Regions from separate parts of the Streptomyces sp. CNH189 genome, predicted to be linked through region 1. Evidence: predicted binding sites of a transcription regulator. Region 1 holds the regulator's gene; each other region holds the start of a gene.
The links. Region 1 encodes HrcA, which represses chaperone genes, less so after heat shock. Its sites were predicted from a motif close to TTNGCACTCNGNNNNNCNGAGTGCNAA; they were not measured.
Positions count from the first base shown of each region.

Region 1 (4,771 bases):
GCTGCGACTTCTTCCACGGAGGGGTCAGATCGGCGGAGTACTGGCGCATTCCGCCGACGATACGAGGATCGTGCCGGGGGCGATCAGTCCGACACGCCGAACCGGGCCGCCAGCGCGTCCCGTTGGGCCCGCACGAACCCCGCGTCGACCACCGCTCCGTGACCGGGCACGTACACCGCGTCCTCGCCGCCGAGCCGGAGCAGCCGGTCCAGCGCGTCCGGCCAGCGGGACGGCACGGCGTCGGGTCCGGCCTGCGGTTCGCCCGACTCCTCGACCAGGTCGCCGCAGAAGACGACCCCCGGGTCGCCGGGCACCAGGACGGCGAGGTCGTGGGCGGTGTGGCCCGGGCCCACGTTCGCCAGCAGCACCCGCCGCCCGCCGCCCAGGTCGAGCGTCCACTCCCCGGACACCGCGTGCCGGGGCGGCGTCAGCGCGTCCACCGCCTCGTCCGCCACCCGCGCGTCCAGCCCCCAGCGCACCGCGTCCGCGCGCAGCTCCTCGCGCCCCCGCCCGGAGAGCGCCGCGTCCAGCCCGACCGCGCCGTACACCTCGGCGCCCGCGAACGCCGACGCCCCGAGGACGTGATCGAAGTGGGGGTGGGTGAGCGCGAGATGTGTCACACGGCGGCTGGTCAGCTCCAGCGCCTCGGTCCGCAACCGCGCGCCCTCGGCCGGCGCGGAGCCCGCGTCGACGGCCAGGAGGCCGTCGGTGCCCACCACGAGCCCCGCCGTGCAGTCCCACACCGGCAGCCGGCGCCGACCGACCCCCGGCGCCAGTTGCTCCCATCCCGACTCTTCCCAAGTCACGGTCATGACCGGGACGCTAGCGGGGGACGACGACGCCGGGCACGGCGGCACGGACCGGCCTTGCCGGGGGCGTACCCCCCGGCCGTACACTGGGCCGGGGAAGTCTGGCACTCGCGTGCGAAGAGTGCCAGGGTCGTTACCGGGCGGAAGTCAGCTGGAGGTGTGCGTGATGCTCAGTGAACGCAGGCTCCAGGTGTTGCGCGCGATCGTCCAGGACTACGTGGGCACCGAGGAGCCCGTCGGCTCCAAGGCGCTCACCGAGCGGCACAACCTCGGCGTCTCCCCGGCCACCGTGCGCAACGACATGGCGGCCCTGGAGGACGAGGGCTTCATCGCCCAGCCGCACACCAGTGCCGGGCGCATCCCCACCGACAAGGGCTACCGGCTGTTCGTCGACAAGCTGGCCGGCGTCAAGCCGATGAGCCCGCCCGAGCGGCGGGCCATCCAGAACTTCCTCGAGGGCGCCGTCGACCTCGACGACGTCGTGGCCCGGACGGTGCGGCTGCTGGCGCAGCTCACCCGCCAGGTCGCCGTGGTGCAGTACCCCTCGCTGACCCGGTCGACGGTGCGGCACGTGGAGCTGCTGTCCCTCGCCCCGGCGCGGCTGATGCTGGTGCTGATCACCGACACCGGCCGGGTCGAGCAGCGCATGGTCGACTGCCCGGCGCCGTTCGGTGAGGCGTCCCTGGCCGACCTGCGGGCGCGGCTCAACAGCCGGGTCGCGGGGCGCCGGTTCAGCGATGTGCCGAGTCTGGTGGAGGACCTCCCGGAGGCCTTCGAGGCCGACGACCGCGGTACGGTCTCCACGGTGCTCTCCACTCTCCTGGAGACGCTCGTCGAGGAGAACGAGGAGCGGCTGATGATCGGCGGTACCGCCAACCTCACCCGCTTCGGACACGACTTCCCCCTCACGATCCGGCCCGTCCTGGAGGCGCTGGAGGAGCAGGTCGTGCTCCTCAAGCTGCTCGGCGAGGCGCAGGATCCGGGTGTGACCGTACGGATCGGTCACGAGAACGCCCACGAAGGACTCAACTCCACGTCCGTCGTGTCGGTCGGCTACGGTTCGGGCGGCGAGGCTGTCGCCAAGCTCGGCGTGGTCGGACCGACCCGCATGGACTACCCCGGAACGATGGGAGCGGTACGCGCAGTGGCACGGTACGTCGGACAGATCCTGGCGGAGTCATAGGTGGCCACGGACTACTACGCCGTACTCGGCGTACGCCGCGACGCGTCGCAGGAAGAGATCAAGAAGGCCTTCCGGCGGCTCGCCCGCGAGCTGCATCCGGACGTCAATCCGGATCCGAAGACCCAGGAGCGGTTCAAGGAGATCAACGCCGCCTACGAGGTGCTGTCGGACCCACAGAAGAAGCAGGTCTACGACCTCGGCGGCGACCCGCTGTCCCAGTCCGGCGGCGCCGGCGGCGCGGGCGGCTTCGGGGCCGGCGGGTTCGGCAACTTCTCCGACATCATGGACGCGTTCTTCGGCACGGCGTCGCAGCGCGGGCCGCGCTCGCGCACCCGCCGGGGCCAGGACGCCATGATCCGCATCGAGGTGGAACTGGACGAGGCCGCGTTCGGCACGACCAAGGACATCCAGGTCGACACGGCGGTCGTCTGCACCACGTGCAGCGGCGAGGGCGCCGCGCCCGGCACCAGCGCGCAGACGTGTGACATGTGCCGCGGCCGCGGTGAGGTCTCACAGGTCACCCGGTCCTTCCTGGGCCAGGTCATGACGTCCCGCCCGTGCCCGCAGTGCCAGGGCTTCGGCACCGTCGTGCCCACGCCCTGCCCGGAGTGCGCGGGCGACGGCCGGATCCGCTCCCGCCGCACGCTCACGGTGAAGATCCCGGCCGGTGTCGACAACGGCACCCGGATCCAGCTGGCGGGCGAGGGCGAGGTCGGCCCGGGCGGCGGCCCCGCCGGTGACCTGTACGTCGAGATCCACGAGCTGCCGCACTCGCAGTTCCAGCGGCGCGGCGACGACCTGCACTGCACGGTCACGCTGCCGATGACAGCGGCGTCGCTGGGCACCAAGGTGCCGCTGGAGACGCTGGACGGCCTGGAGGAGGTCGACATCCGGCCCGGCACCCAGTCCGGCCAGTCGATCCCGCTGCACGGCCGGGGTGTCACCCATCTGCGGGGCGGCGGTCGCGGTGACCTCATCGTCCACGTCGAGGTGCAGACCCCGACCAAGCTGGACCCGGAGCAGGAGCGCGTGCTGCGGGAGCTGGCCAAGCTGCGCGGCGAGGAACGGCCCCAGGGCCAGTTCCAGCCCGGGCAGCAGGGGCTGTTCTCCCGGCTGAAGGACGCCTTCAACGGACGCTGACCGGCGTGCGCCGGGGCGAGGCCGCTGCTGCCGGGGGGTCCGGGGGTCGCCCCCGGGGGCAGGCACAGTCAGCCCGGGCAGCAGGGGCTGTTCTCCCGGCTGAAGGACGCCTTCAACGGGCGCTGACCCGCTTTCCCGCGGAGGGCCGCCGATGTGCTCGGCGGCCCGCCGAAAAGTGGCGTATGCCAAGGGGAAGGGCCGATGCGGAGTTGGTCGGGGGACGTGACAACATTTGGTCATGTCCTCCGTACTGACCGATCTCTTCCGGCACCCGATCGTGCAGGCGCCCATGGCGGGCGGCATCTCGGTGCCGCAGCTCGCCGCCGCCGTGTCCGAGGCCGGCGGGCTCGGTTTCCTGGCCGCCGGGTACAAGACCGCGGACGGGATGTACCAGGAGATCAAGCAGCTGCGGGGACTGACCTCCCGCCCTTTCGGCGTCAACCTCTTCCTGCCCCAGCCGGAGACGGCCGACCCCGCCGCCGTCGACGTCTACGCCCACCAGCTGGCCGGTGAGGCCTCCTGGTACGAGACCGGGCTGGGCGACCCTGACAGCGGCCGTGACGACGGCTACGACGCCAAGCTCGCCGTGCTGCTCGACAACCCCGTGCCGGCCGTGTCGTTCCACTTCGGCGTGCCGGCCCGCGAGGTCGTCGACGCGCTGCACCGCGTCGGCACGGTCACGCTGGTCACCGCCACCACCGCCGAGGAGGCGCGCGCCGTGGAACGGGCCGGCGCCGACGCGGTGATCGCCCAGGGCGTCGAGGCCGGCGGCCACCAGGGCACCCACCGCGACGCCCCGGAGACGGACGGCGGCGGCATCGGACTGCTGTCCCTGGTCGCCCAGGTCCGCGAGTCCGTCGGCATCCCGGTCGTCGCCGCGGGCGGCATCATGCGCGGCGGGCAGATCGCCGCCGTGTGCGCGGCCGGGGCCTCCGCCGCCCAGCTCGGCACCGCCTTCGTCGCCGCCCACGAGTCCGGCGCGCACGCCCTGCACAAGCAGGCCCTGACCAACCCCCTCCACGTCCGCACCGAGCTGACCCGCGCCTTCACCGGCCGCCCGGCGCGCGCCCTGGTCAACCGCTTCCTGCGCGAGCACGGCCCCTACGCGCCCGCCGCCTACCCGGAGGTCCACCACCTGACCGCGCCGCTGCGCAAGGCCGCCGCGAAGGCCGGGGACGCGCAGGGCCTGGCGCTGTGGGCGGGACAGGGCCACCGGATGGCCCGCGAGCTGCCCGCCGGCCAGCTGGTGGAGGTGCTGGCCGCCGAACTGGCCGCCGCCCGGACAGCGTTGTCGGCGGGAGGCACCCGATGACCGCGCCCGTCTTCGTCGTCGACCACTTCGACACCGGTGACACCGGCCGCCATGTGCTCGACGGCCCCGAGGGACGGCACGCCGTCTCCGTGAAGCGGCTGCGCGCCGGTGAGGAGGTCGTCCTCACCGACGGGGCGGGCCGCTGGGCCGCGGGCGAGGTGGACGGCACCGAGGGCAAGGACCGGCTGATCGTGCGGCTCGGCGAGATCGTCGAGGAGCCCGCGGAGACGCCCCGGCTGACCGTCGTGCAGGCGCTGCCCAAGGGCGACCGGGGCGAGCTGGCCGTGGAGACCATGACCGAGGTCGGCGTCGACGCGATCGTGCCCT
Region 1 covers NZ_AZUS01000031.1:41,245-46,015, forward strand. Annotated here, with positions in the region: gene B100_RS0131475 (DUF3097 domain-containing protein) at 1-49, opposite strand, end outside; gene B100_RS0131480 (MBL fold metallo-hydrolase) at 84-812, opposite strand; gene hrcA (heat-inducible transcriptional repressor HrcA) at 976-1,992, shown strand; gene dnaJ (molecular chaperone DnaJ) at 1,993-3,132, shown strand; gene B100_RS0131495 (nitronate monooxygenase) at 3,371-4,444, shown strand; gene B100_RS0131500 (16S rRNA (uracil(1498)-N(3))-methyltransferase) at 4,441-4,771, shown strand, end outside.

Region 2 (4,771 bases), on a different contig from region 1:
GCCCGGGCCGGCTTCCGCTCCTGCGTGTTCATCCCGCACGACCTGGAGCAGGGCAAGATCGTCATGGCCGCCGTGTACGGCGGCGAGCTCGTCGGCATCGAGGGCAACTACGACGACGTGAACCGTTTCTGCTCCGAGCTGATCGGCGACCCGGCCGGCGAGGGCTGGGGCTTCGTCAACGTCAACCTGCGGCCGTACTACGCCGAGGGCTCCAAGACCCTCGCGTACGAGGTCTGCGAGCAGCTCGGCTGGCGGCTCCCGGACCAGATCGTGGTCCCGATCGCCTCCGGCTCGCAGCTCACGAAGATCGACAAGGGGCTGCAGGAGCTGATCAGGCTCGGGCTCGTCGAGGACCGGCCGTACAAGATCTTCGGTGCGCAGGCCGAGGGCTGCTCGCCGGTGTCCACCGCGTACAAGGCGGGGCACGACGTGGTCCGGCCGCAGAAGCCGAACACCATCGCCAAGTCGCTGGCCATCGGCAACCCGGCGGACGGCCCGTACGTGCTCGACATCGCCCGGCGCACCGGCGGCGCGGTGGAGGACGTCACGGACGAGCAGGTCGTCGACGCGATCAAGCTGCTCGCGCGCACCGAGGGGATCTTCGCGGAGACCGCGGGCGGGGTCACGGTGGGCGTGACGAAGAAGCTGATCGAGAGCGGGGCGCTGGATCCGTCCCTCACCACGGTGGTGTTGAACACCGGGGACGGGCTCAAGACGTTGGACGCTGTGGCGGGGACCGGGCTGACGGCGACGATTCGTCCCAGCCTGGAGTCGTTCCGTGAGGCCGGGCTCGTCTGAAGGCCGCTTCGTCTCTCATCCGCGGGCCGGTGGGGGTTTGTCGCGCAGTTCCCCGCGCCCCTGGGAAGTCATCCGACCGGAGGTTCAAAGTGAGTGTTACCGTCCGTATTCCTACCATTCTGCGTACCTACACCGGGGGCAAGGCCGAGGTCGCCGCCGAGGGCGGGACCCTCGGCGAGGTCATCAAGGACCTGGAGAAGAACCACACCGGCATCGCCGCCCGGGTCCTGGACGACCAGGGCAAGCTGCGCCGGTTCGTCAACGTCTACGTGAACGACGACGACGTGCGGTTCGAGCAGGGCCTCGAAACGGCCACCCCGGACGGGGCCGGCGTGTCGATCATCCCGGCGGTCGCCGGAGGCTGATCATTACCTTCGGTAATGACGGTTACCGAGCGTTTGCGACATTGCCCCTTCCGTGAGAGATGCGGAGGGGGCAATTCCATGTGATTGAGCGCGGTAGAGTTGGGGAACGCGCTCCCGATCCATTGATCGAGAAGCCTGAATTCCTGCCGCTGACCCGACTGGATGTAGCCAAAGTGCGGGCTCCTTTCGCGGCTTTTGTCTCCTTCGCCCGGCCCGACTTGCCCTGAATTCTGGCGAATTCTTGTCACATTCCGGACCGGTGGCGTCCAGATTTCTCGTCCGATTGACCTGTTGCAGACGGCAGTTGGACAGATACATTCAGCCGCGGTCGACGCGTTCCGGCGCACGCCCCCAACCGTTGGGGGGTGAGGTCTGACCCGGGTCCGCGAAGTGTGGATCTGTGCAAGGGCCAGTAATAGGGGAGTTAGGCATGGCTCAGGGCACCGTCAAGTGGTTCAACGCGGAGAAGGGGTACGGCTTCATCGCGGTCGACGGTGGTGCGGATGTTTTCGTCCACTACAGCGCCATCCAGATGGACGGCTACCGCACCCTTGAAGAGGGCCAGCGGGTCGAGTTCGAGATCTCGCAGGGTCAGAAGGGCCCGCAGGCCGACATGGTTCGCGTCACCGCCTGAACGCGCTACCAGCCGCACGCACATCTTCTGCCGGCGAAGGGCCCGCACCTCTCGGGGTGCGGGCCCTTCGTCATGCCCGGAACACCGGAACGCCCGGTGCGGTGGCGCTCGAAGTCCGCTAGGGGCGTGACAGGCGCGTGCGCCGCGCGCGCCGTGTTCGCGCGCGGCTGAGACCGGGCCCGAGCCCTTGGTACGCCTGGGCCGGACGGCTGCCGGGGGTCCGCCCGCCGCGACGCCGCTTCGCCGGTGTGCCTTGCACTCTCGGGGGTCGAGTGCTAATCATTGGCGTTAGCACTCTGAAGGTGAGAGTGACAACGAAGGACCGGGTCGGTGAGGCCCGCCAGGTCACGTGGGGCAAGGAACCACAGGCCGGCGAGCCGTCCGTCGCGGGCGCGGGCGCGGTCCGAAGGAATCACCCCCAGTCCTGGAGGGACCACTTCACATGGCCAAGATCATCGCGTTCGACGAGGAGGCGCGGCGCGGCCTCGAGCGCGGCATGAACCAGCTCGCGGACGCCGTGAAGGTGACGCTCGGCCCCAAGGGCCGCAACGTCGTCCTCGAGAAGAAGTGGGGCGCCCCCACGATCACCAACGATGGTGTCTCCATCGCCAAGGAGATCGAGCTCGAGGACCCGTACGAGAAGATCGGCGCCGAGCTGGTCAAGGAAGTCGCCAAGAAGACGGACGACGTCGCCGGTGACGGTACGACCACCGCGACCGTTCTCGCCCAGGCCCTGGTCAAGGAGGGCCTGCGCAACGTCGCCGCCGGCGCCAACCCGATGGCCCTGAAGCGCGGTATCGAGAAGGCCGTCGAGGCCGTCTCCGCCGCCCTGCTGGAGCAGGCGAAGGACGTCGAGACCAAGGAGCAGATCGCTTCCACGGCCTCCATCTCCGCCGCCGACGTCCAGATCGGCGAGCTCATCGCCGAGGCCATGGACAAGGTCGGCAAGGAAGGCGTCATCACCGTCGAGGAGTCCCAGACCTTCGGTCTGGAGCTGGAGCTCACCGAGGGTATGCGCTTCGACAAGGGCTACATCTCGGCGTACTTCGCCACCGACATGGAGCGTATGGAGGCCGTCCTCGACGACCCGTACATCCTGATCGCCAACTCCAAGATCTCCAACGTCAAGGACCTGCTCCCGCTCCTGGAGAAGGTCATGCAGTCGGGCAAGCCGCTGCTGATCATCGCCGAGGACGTCGAGGGCGAGGCCCTGTCGACCCTGGTGGTCAACAAGATCCGCGGCACCTTCAAGTCCGTCGCCGTCAAGGCCCCGGGCTTCGGTGACCGCCGCAAGGCCATGCTCGGCGACATCGCCATCCTCACGGGCGGCGAGGTCATCTCCGAGGAGGTCGGCCTCAAGCTGGAGAACGCCACCGTCGACCTGCTGGGCAAGGCCCGCAAGGTGGTCATCACCAAGGACGAGACCACCATCGTCGACGGTGCCGGCTCCGCCGACCAGGTCCAGGGCCGCGTGAACCAGATCCGCGCCGAGATCGAGAACAGCGACTCGGACTACGACCGCGAGAAGCTGCAGGAGCGCCTGGCGAAGCTCGCCGGCGGTGTCGCGGTCATCAAGGCCGGTGCCGCCACCGAGGTGGAGCTCAAGGAGCGCAAGCACCGCATCGAGGACGCCGTGCGCAACGCCAAGGCGGCCGTCGAGGAAGGCATCGTCGCCGGTGGTGGCGTGGCCCTGCTGCAGGCCTCCCAGGTGTTCGAGAAGCTGGAGCTCGAGGGTGACGAGGCGACCGGCGCCAACGCCGTGAAGCTCGCCCTGGAGGCCCCGCTGAAGCAGATCGCCGTCAACGGTGGTCTCGAAGGCGGCGTCGTCGTGGAGAAGGTCCGCAACCTCACGGTCGGCCACGGTCTGAACGCCGCGACCGGCGAGTACGTCGACATGATCGCCGAAGGCATCATCGACCCGGCCAAGGTGACGCGCTCCGCGCTGCAGAACGCCGCGTCGATCGCCGCGCTGTTCCTCACCACCGAGGCCGTCATCGCCGACAAGCCGGAGAAGGCCGCGGCCCCGGCCGGCGGCGGCATGCCGGGCGGTGACATGGACTTCTGAGCCTGATCCGTCAGGTTCGGACCCGTCCTACGGTCCGGAGGGCGGCACTCCCGTACGCGGGGGTGCCGCCCTTCGGCGTGTCCGGGCGCCGCCGGAGTGACCGGCGTCACGGGGGTGCGCGGGGGCGGGGCGGGAATGGCGAAGCACGCGTGTCGGTTCGAACACAGTGGGTACATGCATGCACGTACACATACCGTCCAGTATCGCGAGGAGCCCCCACCGATGACCGTCGCCGCCTCCGAAGCCACCGGCCGTGCCGCCGACGTCCTGGCCCGCCCGGTCGCCCTCAACGGGCTGACCGTGCCGAACCGTCTCGTCATGGCGCCCATGACCCGTCAGTTCTCGCCGGGCGGTGTGCCGGGGGAGGACGTCGTGTCGTACTACGCCCGCCGGGCCGCCGCCGGGATCGGTCTGATCGTCACCGAGGGCACCTACGTCGACCACCCGTCCGCGGGCATCAGCGACCGGATCCCCCGGTTCCACGGTGAGGAGCAGCTCGCGGGCTGGGCGAAGGTCGCCGACGCCGTGCACGCGGCCGGGGGCCGGATCATGCCGCAGTTGTGGCACGTCGGCATGGTGCGCGAGCAGGGGCAGCCGCCGTTCCCCGAGGCGCCGGCGGTCGGCCCGTCGGGCCTGCGCCTGGACGGCACCGAGGGCGGCAAGGCCATGACCCAGGCCGACATCGACGCCGTCGTCGCCGCGTTCGCCGAGGCGGCCGCCGCCGCGGAGCGCATCGGCTTCGACGGTGTGGAGCTGCACGGCGCCCACGGCTACCTCATCGACCAGTTCCTGTGGGCCGGCACCAACCGCCGCACCGACGCCTACGGCGGTGACCTGGTGGCCCGCACCCGGTTCGCCGTCGAGATCGTGCAGGCGGTGCGTTCGGCCGTGTCGCCCGGCTTCCCGGTG
Region 2 covers NZ_AZUS01000005.1:125,604-130,374, forward strand. Annotated here, with positions in the region: gene thrC (threonine synthase) at 1-798, shown strand, start outside; gene B100_RS0109205 (MoaD/ThiS family protein) at 888-1,163, shown strand; gene B100_RS0109210 (cold-shock protein) at 1,594-1,797, shown strand; gene groL (chaperonin GroEL) at 2,240-3,862, shown strand; gene B100_RS0109220 (NADH:flavin oxidoreductase) at 4,085-4,771, shown strand, end outside.
Region 2: groL (chaperonin GroEL) is a predicted target of HrcA. The motif match lies at 2,050-2,076, and genes of this name have one in related genera.

Region 3 (4,771 bases), on a different contig from region 1:
CCGCGAACGCCGGCGACCTCGACACGTTCTACGTCGCCTACGACGCCGGGTTCACCCTCATCGACCCGAACAAGTCGGTCGCCGCCCGCAAGGAACTGGGCCTGGCCACCACCGTCCCGGCCGACGAGGCCGAGGTCTGGGCTCCCTGACCGCAGGTGACCGGGCGGCGGCCGGGCCTGTCCTGGTCGCCGCCGCCCCCTTGTCGTCGCGGCGGCGTTCAGGTCTGGCGCATCGCCGTCCCCCTGGCTCGTTCCGGCCGCCGTGTGCACGGACTCCGGACGGGCGTGATCGGTTCCGGGACGGGCGGGAGGGTCAGCCGGGCCGGCGGCGGGTACGGCGAAGGCCCGGCTCCGCGTCCGGGTGGACGGGGAGCCGGGCCCTCACTCGGTGTCCGGCGACCTCAGGCCGTCAGTGCGACCGCGGGGTCGTCGGCGCGACCTGGGGGTCGTCAGTGGGAGTGGCCGTGGCCGTGGCCACCGGCGGCCGGCTCTTCCTCTTCCTTCTTCTCGACGACCAGGGTCTCGGTCGTCAGGAGGAGGGAGGCGATGGAGGCGGCGTTCTCCAGGGCGGAGCGGGTCACCTTGACCGGGTCGATGACGCCGGCCTTGACCAGGTCGCCGTACTCGCCGGTGGCGGCGTTGTAACCGCTGCCCTTCTCCAGCTCGGCGACCTTGGAGACGATGACGTAGCCCTCGAGGCCGGCGTTCTCGGCGATCCAGCGCAGCGGCTCGACGGCGGCCTTGCGGACCACGGAGACACCGGTGGCCTCGTCGCCGGTCTTGCCGAGGTTGCCCTCGAGGACCTTGACGGCGTGGACCAGCGCGGAGCCACCACCGGAGACGATGCCCTCCTCGACCGCGGCGCGGGTCGCGGAGATGGCGTCCTCCAGACGGTGCTTCTTCTCCTTCAGCTCCACCTCGGTGGCGGCGCCGACCTTGATCACGCACACGCCGCCGGCCAGCTTCGCGAGGCGCTCCTGGAGCTTCTCGCGGTCCCAGTCGGAGTCCGTGGCCTCGATCTCGGCCTTGATCTGGCCGACGCGGCCCTGCACGTCGTCCTTCTTGCCGGCACCGTCGACGATGGTGGTGTCGTCCTTGGTGACGGTGACGCGGCGGGCGGAGCCGAGCACGTCCGGGCCGACCTGGTCGAGCTTGAGGCCGACCTCCTCGGAGACGACCGTGGCGCCGGTGAGGACGGCCATGTCCTGCAGCATCGCCTTGCGGCGGTCACCGAAGCCGGGCGCCTTGACGGCGACGGCGTTGAAGGTGCCGCGGATCTTGTTGACGACGAGGGTGGACAGGGCCTCGCCCTCGACGTCCTCGGCGATGATCAGCAGCGGCTTGGAGGCGTTGGCCTGGATGACCTTCTCCAGCAGCGGCAGCAGGTCCGCGATGGCGGAGATCTTGCCCTGCGTGATCAGGATCTGCGGCTCGTCGAGGACGGCCTCCATGCGCTCCTGGTCCGTCACGAAGTACGGCGACAGGTAGCCCTTGTCGAAGGCCATGCCCTCGGTGAAGTCCAGCTCCAGACCGAAGGTGTTGGACTCCTCGACGGTGATGACACCGTCCTTGCCGACCTTGTCCATCGCCTCGGCGATGAGCTCGCCGACCTGCTGGTCCTGGGCGGACAGCGCGGCGACCGCGGCGATGTCGGACTTCTCGTCGATCGGGCGCGCGGTCGCGAGGAGGTCCTCGGACACGGCGGCGACGGCGGCGTCGATGCCCTTCTTCAGGGCGGCCGGGGAAGCACCGGCGGCGACGTTCTTCAGGCCCTCGCGGACCAGCGCCTGGGCCAGCACGGTGGCGGTGGTGGTGCCGTCACCCGCGATGTCGTTGGTCTTGGTCGCCACCTCCTTCACCAGCTGCGCGCCGAGGTTCTCGTACGGGTCCTCGATCTCCACCTCGCGGGCGATCGTGACACCGTCATTGGTGATGGTCGGGGCGCCGAACTTCTTGTCGATGACGACGTTGCGGCCCTTGGGGCCGATCGTCACCTTCACCGTGTCGGCAAGCTTGTTGACGCCGCGCTCGAGGGCGCGACGGGCGTCCTCGTCGAACTTCAGGATCTTCGCCATGGCAGCGGGAGCCCTCTCGGAAATCTAGATGAAATCACTGCGCCCCTGGGCCACCCGGCTCCTTGTCGGATGCTGGGGCCAGGGGCGCAGTGTTCGAGCAGAAGTACTTGCTACGAGGTCGAGTTCTCCGGGGCGGGCCCCGGAGAACTCTTACTTCTCGACGATCGCGAGGACGTCGCGGGCCGAGAGGACGAGGTACTCCTCGCCGTTGTACTTGACCTCGGTGCCGCCGTACTTGCTGTACAGAACGACGTCGCCGACCTTTACGTCGAGCTCGACGCGCTTGCCGTCCTCGACGCGGCCCGGACCGATGGCCAGGACGACGCCCTCCTGGGGCTTCTCCTTGGCAGTGTCCGGAATGACCAGGCCCGAAGCCGTGGTCTGCTCGGCGTCGAGCGGCTGGACCACGATGCGGTCCTCGAGCGGCTTGATGGCAACCTTGGAGCTGGCGGTCGTCACGATCCGACCTCCCCCTTCGGAGATCTCACGGGGTTAACTGTCTGAGGTGGCGACCAGGTCGATCCGTCGTCGCGGGTGCCGGACCTGCCCGTCGCGTGTTGGCACTCTCCAGGGGGGAGTGCCAGACCTGAGACTATGACCGCGATTAGCACTCGGTCAAGCGGAGTGCCAATTGCCGTGCGGCGCGTCGGGGGGTGGGGGGCGTTCTTCGGCGCGGGGTGGTGTGGTGCCGGTGCTGGTGTGGCCGCCCCGGGGGCTGCGCCCCCGGCCCCCCTGCCCGGCCCTTCGGGCCTCGTCCTCAAGCGCCGGACGGCCTGGGAGTGGCGTCGGACGGGCCGGGAGCGGCCGGGCCGGGATGCCGGCCTACGTGGTCCTCGAGTCTGCCCACCTTCAAGTTCCGCTCGTCCAGTTCCGTCAGGAGCCGTGTCGTGCGTTCCGCGAGGGACAGGGGCGGGGCCTCGCCCGACGGTACGGAGACGATGTCGCCGGGGCGCAGCCGGTGCGGGCCGTGGGCGTACGTGAGGTGGCCGTCCGGTTCGAGGGTCACGCGCCACAGCACCACCGCCGCGATGCCGCAGTCGGCGGCGGCGCGCAGCGTGGTGGTGTCGTACGTGCCGTACGGCGGGCGGAAGAGGCGGGGGCGGATGCCGAAGCGGGACGCCAGCTTGCGCTGCTGGCCGCAGATCTGGGCGCGTTGCCCCGCGTAGGGCAGGCCGGGCAGGGCGGGGTGGTCCAGGGTGTGGTTCTGCAGGTTCGCGCCGACCGCGCGCAGGCGGGCGAAGTGGCCGTAGCCGGGGCCCATCACGCTGTCGGTGAGGAACATGCTGACGGGCAGCCTGCGCTCGCGTACCAGGTCGATGAAGCGGGGGTCGCGTTCGGCGCCGTCGTCGTAGGTGAGGAAGACGGTGCCGTCGTCGGTCGTGACGTGGTCGACGACCGGCGGGAGCGGGGCGGTGGCGGGGGCCGTCGGCGCGGCCCGGGAGGACACGTGTCCCACGCCGGCCGGCGCCGCGCACCCGGCGGCGGCGAGCAGGGCGAGGGCCGCGGGGAGGAGCCACGGAGCCCCGCGCCACCTCACAGGTAGTCCTCCAGCCTGCCCACGGCGTACCCCTCTGCCGTGACCTTGTCGAGGAAGCGGCGGATCATGTCCGGCATGGTGCCCTTCCAGTCGTCACGGCCGCGGAAGTGGGAGAGCACGATGTCACCGGGGTGGATCTTCCGGTCCCATTCGCGGTACTCCCAGTGGTCGACGAAGACCTCCTCGTTCCACAGCGGGACGTGGGTGATCCCGCAGCTCTTGGCGGCGCGCAGGGTGTTCTTGTCGTAGTTGCCGTAGGGCGGGCGGAAGAGGACCGGGCGGGTGCCGTAGTGCTCCTCGACGACGTCCTGCATGCCGCAGATCTCCCGCTTCTGCTTGGCGCGGGAGAGCGCCGGCAGGTAGGGGTGGTGGAGCGTGTGGTTGTGCAGGCTCACGCCCCGCTTCTGCATGTCCTTGAAGTAGCCGTAGTCGTCGTTGACGACGTAGTCGCTGAGGAAGGCGCTGTACGGCACCTTCAGCTCGCTCATCATCCGCAGGAACTCGGGGTCCTTCTCGGCGCCGTCGTCGATGGTGAGGAAGACGACCTTCTCCTCGACGGGGACGGTGGTGAACACCGGCGGGAGCTCCAGCCGTTCGTGACCGTCGACCTCGAACCCCTCGCGGGTGGTGATCCTCGGCTTCTTCGCCGGGGGCGGCGGCGCGGCCAGCGGGACCTTCTTCAGGCCCCAGCGCTTTGCGGCGGCGGCCCGCGCGGCCTGTGCGGCGCTCAGCTTGCCCGCGTAGGAGTCGAGTGCGCGGGCCGGGGGCGCCTGGAGGGGCTGCTGGCCGCCGGCCGGTTCGACCGGCTCGCGGTCCTGACCGCAGCCCGAGGCGAGGGCGGCGAGAGCGAGGACCGCGAGGCCGGTCCGTACACCCACCCGCGTCCACTTCTTATCGTTTTGTCCTACTACTCGCATGGGCCCGGATCCTCGCAGCCGACCGGGCCGCGCCCGGCCCGACACCGCGGCCGGAGGCACACGGTCCACCGACTGGCCCACAATGACCCGGTGAACGACCTCGCCCCGCTCTTCACCCCCGAAGGCCGCACCCTCCTCGACGAGGTGCGCGACACCGACCCCGCCCGCGAACTCGCCGTCGCGACCCGGCTGCGCCGCGAGCATCCCGCCGAGCTGGTGTCGGCGGCGCTCGGCCAGGCGCGG
Region 3 covers NZ_AZUS01000002.1:316,892-321,662, reverse strand. Annotated here, with positions in the region: gene B100_RS0104440 (septum formation family protein) at 1-149, shown strand, start outside; gene groL (chaperonin GroEL) at 449-2,074, opposite strand; gene groES (co-chaperone GroES) at 2,225-2,533, opposite strand; gene B100_RS33650 (polysaccharide deacetylase family protein) at 2,832-3,611, opposite strand; gene B100_RS0104420 (polysaccharide deacetylase family protein) at 3,608-4,528, opposite strand; gene B100_RS0104415 (THUMP-like domain-containing protein) at 4,619-4,771, shown strand, end outside.
Region 3: groES (co-chaperone GroES) is a predicted target of HrcA. The motif match lies at 2,679-2,705, and genes of this name have one in related genera.